DNA from 4 places in the Thalassotalea agariperforans genome. Region 4 is predicted to be linked to each of the others. Evidence: predicted binding sites of a transcription regulator. Region 4 holds the regulator's gene; each other region holds the start of a gene.
What was found. The regulator sigma-54, encoded in region 4, starts transcription at its own class of promoters, with help from an activator protein. The targets are predictions, from matches to a motif close to GTTGGCACGNNNNTNGNNT.
Positions count from the first base shown of each region.

Region 1: a site for sigma-54 is predicted at 1,236-1,254, ahead of ACSLUO_RS05990 (PEP-CTERM sorting domain-containing protein). Genes of this name have one in related genera too.
Region 2: a site for sigma-54 is predicted at 1,478-1,496, ahead of ACSLUO_RS12960 (ANTAR domain-containing response regulator). Genes of this name have one in related genera too.
Region 3: a site for sigma-54 is predicted at 1,048-1,066, ahead of ACSLUO_RS12940 (CmpA/NrtA family ABC transporter substrate-binding protein). Genes of this name have one in related genera too.

Region 1 is NZ_JBQMWH010000003.1:149,053-152,247, reverse strand. It holds gene radA (DNA repair protein RadA) at 1-688, shown strand, start outside; gene arfB (alternative ribosome rescue aminoacyl-tRNA hydrolase ArfB) at 701-1,111, shown strand; gene ACSLUO_RS05990 (PEP-CTERM sorting domain-containing protein) at 1,308-1,865, shown strand; gene ACSLUO_RS05985 (glycosyltransferase family 4 protein) at 2,001-3,092, opposite strand.
Region 2 is NZ_JBQMWH010000010.1:54,059-57,253, reverse strand. It holds gene htpX (protease HtpX) at 1-231, shown strand, start outside; gene ACSLUO_RS12970 (hypothetical protein) at 531-752, shown strand; gene ACSLUO_RS12965 (DUF2750 domain-containing protein) at 887-1,300, shown strand; gene ACSLUO_RS12960 (ANTAR domain-containing response regulator) at 1,549-2,163, shown strand; gene ACSLUO_RS12955 (CmpA/NrtA family ABC transporter substrate-binding protein) at 2,165-3,195, shown strand, end outside.
Region 3 is NZ_JBQMWH010000010.1:49,942-53,136, reverse strand. It holds gene ACSLUO_RS12950 (PA2778 family cysteine peptidase) at 1-381, opposite strand, end outside; gene ACSLUO_RS12945 (PA2779 family protein) at 425-796, opposite strand; gene ACSLUO_RS12940 (CmpA/NrtA family ABC transporter substrate-binding protein) at 1,278-2,675, shown strand; gene ACSLUO_RS12935 (ABC transporter permease) at 2,798-3,195, shown strand, end outside.
Region 4 is NZ_JBQMWH010000001.1:143,999-147,193, reverse strand. It holds gene lptB (LPS export ABC transporter ATP-binding protein) at 1-602, shown strand, start outside; gene ACSLUO_RS00770 (RNA polymerase factor sigma-54) at 691-2,190, shown strand; gene hpf (ribosome hibernation promoting factor) at 2,211-2,498, shown strand; gene ptsN (PTS IIA-like nitrogen regulatory protein PtsN) at 2,502-2,954, shown strand; gene rapZ (RNase adapter RapZ) at 2,961-3,195, shown strand, end outside.

The sequences.
Region 1 (3,195 bases), on a different contig from region 4:
AACCTTAGTGCATATTGTTGACGCTTTATTACATATTGATACCAACGACGGCCAAATTCGTACCTTAAGGGCAAATAAGAATCGCTTTGGTGATATTGATACTGTTGGTATTTTCCGTATGAGCGAACGTGGCATGATTAGCGTTGATAACCCCAGCGAAATATTTTTATCTGGCTCGACCACTGACTCCCCAGGTTCAGCTATAACTTGTATTCGCAAAGGTAACCGCAATTTATTATTGGAAATTCAATGTTTAACAACAGAAACCGAAGCTGAATTTCCTCAGCGTGTTTGTGTTGGGTTAAATATGAACCGAATAAAAATGTTAACCGGTATTTTGCGTAAACATACTAAAACGAAAATTTATCACGATACCTTTTTTAATATTGTTGGTGGCTTAAAAATTGACGAGTCTGAAACCTGTATTGATTTAGCCTTAGTAACGGCCTTATTAAGTAGCCTTAATGATTTTATTGTGCCACGCACTACCTGCATTATGGGCGAACTCAGTTTAAATGGTGACGTTCGTCCTATCGACAGTGGTGTTCCGAGAGTAAAAGAAGCCGCCCAACATGGCTTTACCGAAATATTCATTCCATTTCGTAATTACCATAAATCCATGGAAGGGCTTGGCGCGAAAATTACCGCGGTAAAAACCATTCATGAATTAATAGCTTTAATCAATTAAAAAGACCTTATAATGCTCCAGATCAGTAACAGTATTACTATTCCCGATGATGACTATGAACTCACTGCCATCCGTTCACAAGGCGCTGGAGGACAAAACGTTAATAAAGTATCGAGCGCCATACATTTACGCTTTGATATTAATAAATCATCTTTACCTGAATTTTTAAAAGAACGTATGTTAATGTTAAAAGATAGCCGCATCACTAAAGATGGCGTGGTGATCATCAAAGCGCAACAATTTCGTACCCAAGATAAAAATAAATCTGATGCTATCGAGCGCTTAATGTTGTTAATTCAAAGCGTAAATAAAGTAGAAAAAATACGCCGAGCGACAAAACCCAGCCGAAGTTCACAATTAAAACGCATGGATAAAAAGAAGCAAAGATCACAAGTAAAAACCATGCGAAGTAAAATTATGTAAGCAAAACAAAGTGATAATGTTAATAAAAAGTTAATTTTTTGGTTATTTTGTCAAAATACTTTACATGCGAATAAAGCCAACTTAACAAAAAAAATTAAAACATTTAAAAACAACACTTTAAAAAGTTGGCACAGTAATAGCTTTATAAGTATTAATTGAATATCCTTATAGATAAGTAGTAATAAAGGAAATAATAATGAAAAATATTTTTATCTTAGTTTTAGCTTTATTTGTTAGTACAGCAAACGCTGATGTTATTAATGCCTTTACCGCAGAATATGATGCGAGCAATTGGCAACTTACCCAAGATCATGGTTCAGCTGAATTTTCTGACGATAAAACCGCATTAACTTTAGTTAGTAGCAATGATGGCCAAACAGAAAATGCAATTACCGATGCAATTTTTGGCAGTGCTCATGCAGACGGTATCGTTTCATTTGATTGGTTATACAACTCTGACGATTTTCCTTTCTCCGATTATTTTGGCTGGTTATTAAATGGTGATTTTAGTTTGCTTTCAGATCGAGATGCTAACGCTGAGAGTAGACAAGAAGGCAGTGCAGCATTCGCAGTCGAACAAGGTGATATTTTTGGTTTTAGAATGGTTTCAGTTGATTCAACAGAAGGTTCAGCAAGAGCTCAAATTTCTGACTTCCAATTCACCGCTAGCGAAGTACCTGAGCCTTCATCAATGGCATTATTTGCGCTAGTGTGTATTTTCATTGGCTTAAATAGAAGAAAAATCGCTAAGTAATCTTATTTAAAAAACAACATAGTGTTCCCTATGTCGCCTCTCTCGTTTTAGTTTAAACCAGAGAGGCTTTTTATTTTTAGCGTGATTTTATCAGATTAACCTAAAATAACGTGATTTAGACACTTTCTTAAGTCATCACATCAAACTACGGTAGAAATCCACCAACTGCTTAGCTTCTCGCTCAACCGAATAATGCTCAAGCACACGTTCACGGCCATTTTTTCCCATCGTTGTTAAGCCTTCTTGATCGCTTAACAATAAATCCATTTTTTCCACCACGGCCGGTAAATCATTAATCGGCACCACATAACCGTCTGTTCCTTGACGAACGACTTCAGGCCATGCACCAGCTTCACTTGCTAATACAGCTGCGCCACTACTCATAGCTTCCAGAACCGTTAAACCAAAACCTTCATTATCACTTAACGCCACCACTAGTGATAAAGCACTAAAAATTTTAGGGATATCAGAAAAGTCCTGCTCACCTGCGAAAATAATGCGTTCACTTAAACCAGCTTGTTCAATTTCTGCCTGTAGTTCTTTAACAAAGCTTTCGTTGCTTGCGCTAATTGAGCCAACTACCACGGCAGTGTAATCAGGATATTTATCCAAAACAGCAATACAGCCCTTAACAAATAAATGCACCCCTTTTTGTGCTCTAACTCGTCCTAAAATTGCAATACCCAGTTTCCCTTTTTGCGCAGATTCCGGTAATAAATTTAACGCTTGCCACGCTGCTGATTTATTTTGAGCAGGAACATATTCATTGGTTTTAACACCATGATAAATAATGGCATCCGGTTGACGATGTAAATAACTTGCCGACGCTTTACACATGGCTAAAACCGCATCCATTTTATTGGTGATCCATAACGTAGAGCCACTGCGATATCGCTGAGCAGCACTACTAAAAATAATTTTGATTTTAGCTCTAAAAATATGTTTTAAAATTAACGCTTGGATCATTTCATCAACTCGGCGCGCATGAAAAACTCTGAATCGGCCATCTGATAACGGCTTAAAACACAATTTAACCACTTGCCAAAAACTAATATTTAACGATTTATCAGGTAAATGGTGTTTCCCCATGACCCGTAAATTAATGTGTTTCTGTTGCTCTGAAAGGAGCTGTAACATAGTGGAAGTGACTCCAGAAAAGTTCGAATTAGAATTACCGATAATTAATTCTATTTCTTTAATTTGAGTATTATCTATTTGCTGACTCATTCAGTATTCTCAAGAAGTATGATGACTTTTAATTTTGCATATTCTACGCGAAAAAAAACCACCGCAACACTTTTTGCCAAAAGAAACAGGTTATGCTTTCATA
Region 2 (3,195 bases), on a different contig from region 4:
ATTGTTGCTTGGTTCTCTCGTAAAAGAGAATACCGAGCTGACAGCGGCGGCGCGGCTTTAGCTGGCAAAGCGGCAATGATTGGAGCCTTAGAGCGCTTAAAGCGTAGTCAAGAAAGCCAATTAGAAGGTACTATGATGGCATTTGGTATTAACAACAAAGCAAAATTTATGAGCTTGTTTGCTACCCACCCTCCGCTAGAAGATCGTATTCAAGCGCTAAAAAATAGTTAAACGAGAATTTTTCACTCGTGTTAATCATAAACGCTATTAATTACTTAAATTAATAGCGTTTTTTTATAGAAAATAGCAATGTTGGTATTATCTGCCATAATGATTTTTAAGTTTAATCATTAAGTTAGCTTAAATTAAGTGTCAAAATTATTTACAGAAATGCCATGCTTGAAAATTATTAACCCGTCAGACAGCTGTTCTTATAGGCTTTTTACTTCATGGCTTATATATTGCATTTTAATTACATTATGGGTTTATAGAGTAGTACCATGCATTCATCAGCGGTAGATTATACAAATATGGAAAGACGCCAGAGTTCTTTATCTTCATCTCAATTATGGGGTCGATTAACTTTATCTCAGCAGTTTTCTGCGAGCAGTTTAAATCAATATGGTTATGATTTAGCTTTTATTCGCAATACTGAAAGTGGTCCACTGGCTGTACTTTTGTGTGATGATAATGCGGCAACTATTGATAACCACGGTGAAATCAATACCTCACCTGATATTGTCATTAGATAAAAATATCTGGTTCAAAAAAAGCATAACAGCCTTGTTGTTATGCTTTTTTTTGTCTAAATTTTCTATTATCCCTTGCCGCCTTAAGTTAAACTCTACCTACTTCTGTTTTCTATTTTTATTATGGGTTTGAGCACATGAGCAGTTTGCTTACTTCAGCTGAATATCAAAACATTCTTAATTATGATGCTGAGCAGCGCTTACGTTATAGCCTTGAAAAAATTATTGAACATCAAACCCTTTGGATCCTGATTGATGAGCATGGCTCTGTTATGCTAAATACGGATGATGAAGATTGTGTACCAGTATGGCCTTTAAAAGAGTTTGCTGAAGCTTGGGCGACGGGCGAGTGGCAAAATTGCCAAGCTGAAGCGATTTCATTCGCTAAGTGGAAAAGCCGCTGGACACCAGGACTAATAGAAGATGATTTATCGTTAGTGATTTTTCCCAATGAGCAAGAAGAAGGCTTAGTGTTATTTCCTGATGAATTTGAACAAGAATTAACGAAAAAAGCGACTAAATTCACTAAAGTTAAAACCAAACGTCTATAAATCACCTCTGTAACCAGCTATTACCTACAATATGACGGTTGCCTAATTATGAGTCATAAAAAACCGTTTATTTCATAAAGATCTATTTTGGCGCATAGCTGCATCAAAACAAGACAAATTATCTAATGCGCACTTTCGTTTAAATACCTAACTTATTGTTTTTATTTAATTAACACCTTTGGCATAGTCCTTGTTAGTAACTGTAGTAATTAACTATAATTATTTAACTCTTGGTGTCTTTCGTTATTATGAAGCAAACCAAAAACATCACAGCTAATACGAAATTGAATGTTTTGTTAGTGGAAAATGACCATCAAAAAGCTGAAGAACTATCGGCGGCGCTGGATCATTCTAATTATCAAATTGAGCATGTTTCTCATTCTGGTATTTCATTATTAAAACAAGTAGAAAAAATTAAGCCTGATGTCATTATCATTGATATTGAATCGCCTGATCGTGACATGTTGGAAAGTTTAAATCGAATTTCTCGTTCATCGCCCAGACCGATAGTTATGTTTGCTGAGCATGAAGAAGATACCGATACTATTAATCAATTAGTCAAATATGGCGTTAGTGCGTACGTTGTTGGTGATGTTAACAAGGTTAGGGTTAAGTCCGTATTAGATATTGCGATGGCGCGTTTTAATGAGCACCAAGGGCTAAAAAAAGAGTTAGAAGTTACTAAGCAAAAATTAACTAGCCAAAAAAATGTTGAAAAAGCGAAACGTTGGTTAATGGAAACAAAAAATATTTCCGAAACTGAGGCTTATCACTCTATTCGAAAAATGGCGATGGATAATAGTCAAAAAATGGATGATGTCGCTAAAAATATCTTGTCACTCGCTGCTGTTTTAGAAGTTTAATATGACTACACATTTCAATATTGAAAAATCAGATTTAGATATCGGTTTTATGCCGTTAACCGATTGTGCGCCTGTGGTGATCGCCAAAGAAATGGGCTTTTTTGAACGCTGGGGTTTAAATGTTACTTTACATAAACAAAACTCTTGGGCGGCCTTGCGCGATAAATTACATATTGGCTCTTTAGATGCCGCGCAAATGTTAGCACCCATGCCATTAGCCAGTACTTTAGGAATTGGCAGTGTTAAGGCAAATGTTATTACTCCTTTTGTGTTAAGTCGAAATGGTAACGCCATTACTTTATCAAATCAGCTGTACCATAACATTTTGGAACAGTATCAGGTTAGTTTGCTAAGTTTACCGTTATCGTCAAGTATGCTCAAAAAAACCATTGAGCAACGCCGCGAGCAAAATAGCAAATTACGTTTTGCCACCGTATTTCCACATAGTTGTCATTATTATCAATTATTAACCTGGTTCGAACGCTGTGATATTTCATTGGATGATGTCGAAATTATTATTCTGCCACCATCTAATATGGTACCAGCGTTAAATGCTGGCGATATTGATGGTTTTTGTGTTGGTGGTCCGTGGAATGCAAAAGCTGTGCGTGAAGGGGTTGGTTTAACTTGTGCTACATCTTCCGATATCTGGCCTGATTCACCAGAAAAAGTATTAGGCTTGTTAGCTGATTGGCAAATTAAATATCCAGAAACGACCATGGCGTTAGTGGCTGCATTACAAGAAGCTTGTTGTTGGTTGGAGAATATTCCTAACCGTTTTGAAGCGGCGAGAATTTTAGCCACCTCACAATATTTAGATACCAATATTGATGTAATTGCGCCGTCTTTATTAGGTAGTTGTTTGGTTTATCATGATAAAGCTCCGCGTATCGTGCCAAGTTATAACCAGTTTACGGCGATAGGTAAAAAGTCGAGTAATAGCCCTGATATTGCTTATGGTGAATATTTACTGGAGCATATGATTAATGCTAATCATATTAATGAGCAACAAGCGCGTGAGCTATTTGTTGG
Region 3 (3,195 bases), on a different contig from region 4:
AACGATGATCGGTATGTTTAAATTAACCAGTGTTATCAGTTGTTCTAAATGGCTCCTTTCACTATAAGCAAGCAGACCTTGCTGCCTTATCGCTGCTATCATTTCAAGTTGTAAACTGCCTTTGCGACCAGGGATAAAAAGTTGTGGCGCTATCTCTTCAGGTGACAGTTTAATACCATTAAATTCGAATATTTCAGCAAGTGTTGTTGGCCCACAATAATAAGCTTGCTGCGGATAGAAAGGCAGATTATTGATATTAGCGCTAGCTGGTAAATGCGGCGGTGGACTGTTTAATAAGTGTTGGGTTTGTGGTGGTGTGGCACAACCGCATAACATAAAAAAGCTGACAATAATGCCAGCTTTTAAGATGCTTTTTTTCATTATAATACCCACGATTGGATAGACTGATTAATGGCAATATCGGTTAAATAGGTTCGATAAAAGTATAAGCGTCAGTAATACCTAATAAATCTAATACTGCAACAACAACTAAAACGGTAACTATGGTGCCAACAATACCACTACCGGCTGGTGCATCATTTATTTGCTGGTTTAACTGGGCTAATTCAACGTCAGTTAAGTTATTAATACGTGCTTTTGCATCTGCTGCATTAACACCTAATTCAACCAGTTTTTTTTGTACTTCAGCGCTATCAATCATCGCTAGGATGTTTTGTTTATTAATCGTTGATAATTGTTGCTCAATTACAGTTGTTGAACTGACAACACCGGCAAGAGAGGTGAATGGGATAGTGCATGTTAAAAGTGTTCCGAAAACTAATGTCGATTTTTTCATAACTGCTCCTTTTTTTATTGTCAGTATTCATCATAAAGCAAAAAGCTGTTTTACTCTATTTTGTTTTGATAATCGTATTAGGTGAGAAAAATATCAAGACGATAACGTAATGGCTCTTAATATCGACTAATCCAAAATACTATGCACCAAAATAGTAAGTACGAATAACGCTGGGGCAACTTATTTGCACCGATATTGTGTATTTAAGTGGTGTAATCATTTAACTTATTGTTTTGTAATGGTTATTTAAACTTGGCATCAATTCTGTATTATACTATACGAACAAAATTCATTATTAACCCAACAGCGGGATAATAAGAAAAATGAGAAAACCGATAAGCTGAGCTTATCAACACAATTTAACTTTATTAAAACTAATCGAACTGCAAAGACGTAGTAATTTATTAGTTTGGCATTGAAGCCCACAGTAACTGGAAAATTTTTTCAGGGTTGCTGTGGGCTTTTTTATTTGGAGAAAAAAATGCTTAAGAAACATTTCAACAAAATAAATAAACACGTATGTCATGCCTTAATTGCAGGTGCTTGTTTTACTACTTCATTAATTTCAGGTGCTGTAACAGCCGCGGAATTAGGTTACCCAGAAAAAGAAGAATTAAAATTCGGCTTTATTAAATTAACTGATATGGCACCAATCGCGGTTGCTTATGAAAATGGTTATTTTGAAGACGAGGGGTTATACGTAACTATTGAAGCGCAAGCCAACTGGAAAGTTTTATTAGATGGCGTAATTGATGGTCGTTTAGATGGCGCTCACATGTTAGCAGGCCAACCTATTGCTGCGACGATTGGTTACGGTACAAAAGCTGAAATCGTGACGCCATTTTCAATGGATTTAAATGGTAATGCGATTACCGTATCAAATGATGTTTGGAAAGAAATGAAGCCAAACATTCCTAAAATGGCAGATGGACGCCCAGTTCACCCAATAAAAGCAGACTCGTTAAAACCTGTTATTGAAAAATATGCGGATGCCGGTAAGCCATTTAATATGGGCATGGTATTCCCAGTATCTACGCATAACTATGAATTACGTTATTGGTTAGCGGCTGGTGGTATTCACCCAGGTTACTATGCACCTCATAAAGGGGATACCTCAGGTAAAATTGATGCGCAAGCGTTACTGTCTGTAACTCCACCACCACAAATGCCGGCAACCTTAGAAGCAGGCACCATTTATGGATATTGTGTAGGTGAACCTTGGAACCAACAAGCGGTATTTAAAGGTATTGGTGTACCTGTAGTTACCGATTACGAAATTTGGAAAGATAACCCTGAAAAAGTGTTTGGTTTATCAAAAGAATTTACTGAAAAATACCCAAATACCACTATTCGTTTAACACGTGCACTTATCCGTGCGGCTAAATGGTTAGATGAAAAGAACAACAAAAACCGTCCTGCGGCAGTAAAAATCTTATCACAATCTAACTATGTTGGTGCTGATTATGACGTTATTGCTAACTCAATGACAGGTACCTTTGAATACGAAAAAGGTGATAAACGAGAAGTACCAGATTTCAACGTATTCTTCCGTTACAACGCCACTTTCCCTTATTACTCTGATGCGATTTGGTATTTAACACAAATGCGTCGTTGGGGACAAATTAGCGATGACATGCCTGATTCTTGGTACAAAGATGTGGCGAAAAAAGTTTACCGTCCTGACATTTATTTAGCCGCTGCTAAGTCATTAGTTGAAGATAAATTAATGCCGGCAAGTGATTTTATTGAAGTGATGGATGAAGACGGTTACCGCGAACCACAAACACACTTTATTGACAACATTGTTTATGACGGTAACAAACCAAACGAGTATATCAACAAATTTGCTATCGGCTTAAAAGCAGGCGACAAGCTTTAATAGAAATACTTTAGTAATCCCAGTAATTAAGAGAATAAGTAGTACTGCGTAGTGTAATGCTGCGCATAAGGAACATAGTGATGACCACATTGATCAACAAACTAATCGCAGGAGGTTCTGATATGAGCCTAGCTAAAGGACTGATGAGTTTTTACACCAATAATGCCAAACCGGTATTGTTACCATTAATAGGAATTGCAGTTTTTCTATTCTTATGGACATTAACCGCAAGCAGTATTGATACCTCATTAGGTAAATTCCCAGGACCATCTGCGGTAGCATCTCAAATGGTCAATCTTTATGACGAACATGTAGCAGAGCGCGAAAAAGCAGACGCTTTTTATATTCGCCAAGAAGAGCGTAATGCTAAACGTATGGCTAAAGACCCTGATTATGTTCCTAAAGAGCGTACTTATACTGGTAAAGAAACATTTTTAGATCAGATCTTTACCAGCTTAATTACCGTGACTAGTGGTTTTATTGTTGCTGCTATTATCGCCATTCCGTTAGGCATAGCGGT
Region 4 (3,195 bases):
AAACTACCTCGTTTTATATGATCGTTGGCCTAGTTGCGAATGACAGCGGATCGATTATGCTTAACGGTGAAGATATGACATTCGAGCCAATGCATGTCCGTGCTCGTAAAGGGTTAGGTTATTTACCGCAAGAAGCATCAATTTTTAGAAAGTTAACCGTTTATCAAAATATCATGGCGATATTAGAAACGCGTAAAGAGCTTAATGCCATAGCCCGTGAAGAAAAGTTAGAAAGTTTAATAGAAGAATTTAACATTGGCCATATTCGCGACAACCTTGGCATGAGTTTATCGGGTGGTGAGCGCCGCAGAGTTGAAATAGCACGTGCTCTTGCCGCTGATCCACAATATATTTTACTCGATGAACCCTTCGCAGGGGTTGACCCAATTTCAGTAGGTGATATAAAGAAAATTATTATTCATTTAAAAAATCGTGGTATTGGTGTATTAATTACCGACCACAATGTTAGAGAAACCCTTGATGTTTGTGAACTAGCCTACATTGTTAGTCATGGTGAATTAATCGCTCAAGGCAGTGCCGATGAAATACTTGCAAATCAGCATGTAAGAGATGTATACCTTGGTGAGCAATTCACGCTATAGTTAAAACAACGTAAAAGATAATCGTAATTTTCCGTATGAGTGTTTAAACAACACAATACAATGTACAACAAGGATAATGACAAGCTAAATGCGCCCATCACTGCAGCTCCGTATAGGACAACAGTTAACGATGACACCCCAATTACAGCAAGCGATACGTTTGTTGCAATTGTCGACGTTAGATTTACAACAAGAAATTCAAGAAGCGTTAGATAGCAATCCACTTCTTGAAGTTGATGAAACACCTCAAACTAACCAAGAAGATGTTCCTGATCGGTTAGAAGAGGCTTTTTCTGCATCGGTAACTGAGAAACCACAACTTGATGGTAGTGAAGATGCAACACCGTCATCTGACGAGTTAAGCACCACGGATGCCATGGAGAAAAATGACATTCCTGAAGAACTGAGTATGGATACAACTTGGGATGACAATTATACTGCTGGCTCAGCAAGCAGTAGCAGCGGAACCTTGTCTGAAGATTATACTTACCAAGGTGAAACTACCGACTCCATACAAGATCATTTAAGATGGCAAATGGAATTAACGCCTTTTTCTGATACCGACCGTACCATAGCCATGGCGATTATCGATGGTATTGATGACGCCGGTTACCTCACCATAACCGCGGAAGACATTTTAGAAAGCCTAGGCGATGATGAAGTTGAATTAGACGAAGTTGAAGCCGTATTAAAACGGATTAATATGTTCGACCCCATTGGTGTTGGCGCACGTTCAATTGCAGAATGTTTGCTCATTCAACTTAACCAATTTGACAAAAGTACGCCTTATTTAGAAGAAACCAAAAAAATAATTGCAAATCATATCGATTTATTAGGCAATCGCGACTATCGTCAATTAATGAGAAAGACGCGTTTAAAAGAGCCACAATTAAAAGAAGTCATGCAACTTATCCAGTCTCTCGATCCAAGACCGGGTGATAGCGTCATTAAAAGCGATGACCAATACGTTATTCCTGATGTTTCAGTTGAAAAGAAAAATGGTCGTTGGGTTGTGGAATTAAATCCTGATTCAGCACCGCGTTTATCAATAAACCAACAATATGCGGCGATGACTAAAACCATGAAGTCATCCGATGATAGCCAATTTATGCGTTCTAATTTACAAGAAGCAAAGTGGTTTATTAAAAGTTTAGAAAGTAGAAATGATACTTTATTAAAAGTATCCAATTGCATAGTTCAACGCCAACAAGGCTTTTTTGAACATGGTCCTGAAGCGATGAGACCAATGGTGTTAAATGATATCGCTGAAGCCGTAGAAATGCATGAATCAACGATATCACGGGTGACAACCCAAAAGTATATGCATACCCCACGAGGAATATTTGAATTAAAATATTTCTTTTCAAGTCATGTTAGTACCGAAAATGGAGGAGAGTGTTCATCAACCGCTATTAGAGCGTTAATTAAAAAATTAGTGTCTGCTGAAACGCCATCAAAACCATTGAGTGACAGCAAAATGGCTGAATTATTGGCTGATCAAGGCATTAATGTAGCCCGACGGACAATAGCTAAATATCGTGAATCATTAGCTATACCACCGTCTAATCAACGAAAAAGTTTACTTTAGTTACTAAAAGGATACAGCTTATGCAAATCAATCTTTCTGGACACCATGTAGAAATTACCGATTCATTACGCGATTTTGTTAATACTAAATTTGCAAAGCTAGAGCGACATTTTGATCACATTAATAATGTTTATGTGGTACTTAATGTTGAAAAAATAAACCAAATAGCGGAAGCAACACTGCACTTAAATGGTGGTGAAATTCATGCTAAGGCCGACAATCAAGATATGTATACCGCCATTGATGCCTTAATTGACAAATTAGATCGTCAAGTACTAAAACACAAAGAAAAGCTAAAACAACATTAACCTATGAAGTTACAAGATATTTTAACACTGGACTGCACTTTATGTGCAGTACCAGCTACCAGTAAAAAAAGAATTTTTGATACCATTTGTCAAACGGCCTCCAGTCACATTACAGAATTAAGCCAACATGAATTGCTCGAAAGTTTAATGAACCGAGAACAAATGGGTAGCACCGGTATTGGTAATGGTATAGCGATCCCCCACGGTCGATTAAGCGAAACTAATCAAGTAGTCGCAGTATTATTAACCACTCAAGAACCAATTGGTTTTGATGCTATTGATAATCGCCCTGTTGATATTTTTGTTGCGTTATTTGTTCCTGAAAGTGCTTGCCAAGAACACTTAAGCACCTTACAAAGTATTGCGCAATTATTCAGTGATAAACAAACCATTAAAAACGTTAGAAAATGCCAAAATAACGACCAGTTATTTCAAATTATTCAAGAAGCGAGCTAAACATTTATGAAGCTGTTAATTGTTAGCGGACGCTCAGGCTCGGGTAAATCAGTCGCCTTAAGAGTACTTGAAGATTTAGGTTATTATTGTGTTGATAATATTCCCGTAAATTTGTTACCCGCACTAACCCACACGGTTATTAATGACAGTAAAAAAGTGGCAGTTAGTTTAGATGTTCGTAACTTACCAGCTGATCCTAATGACATTCCTGAAATCATCAACTATTTACCTAATAGTGTTG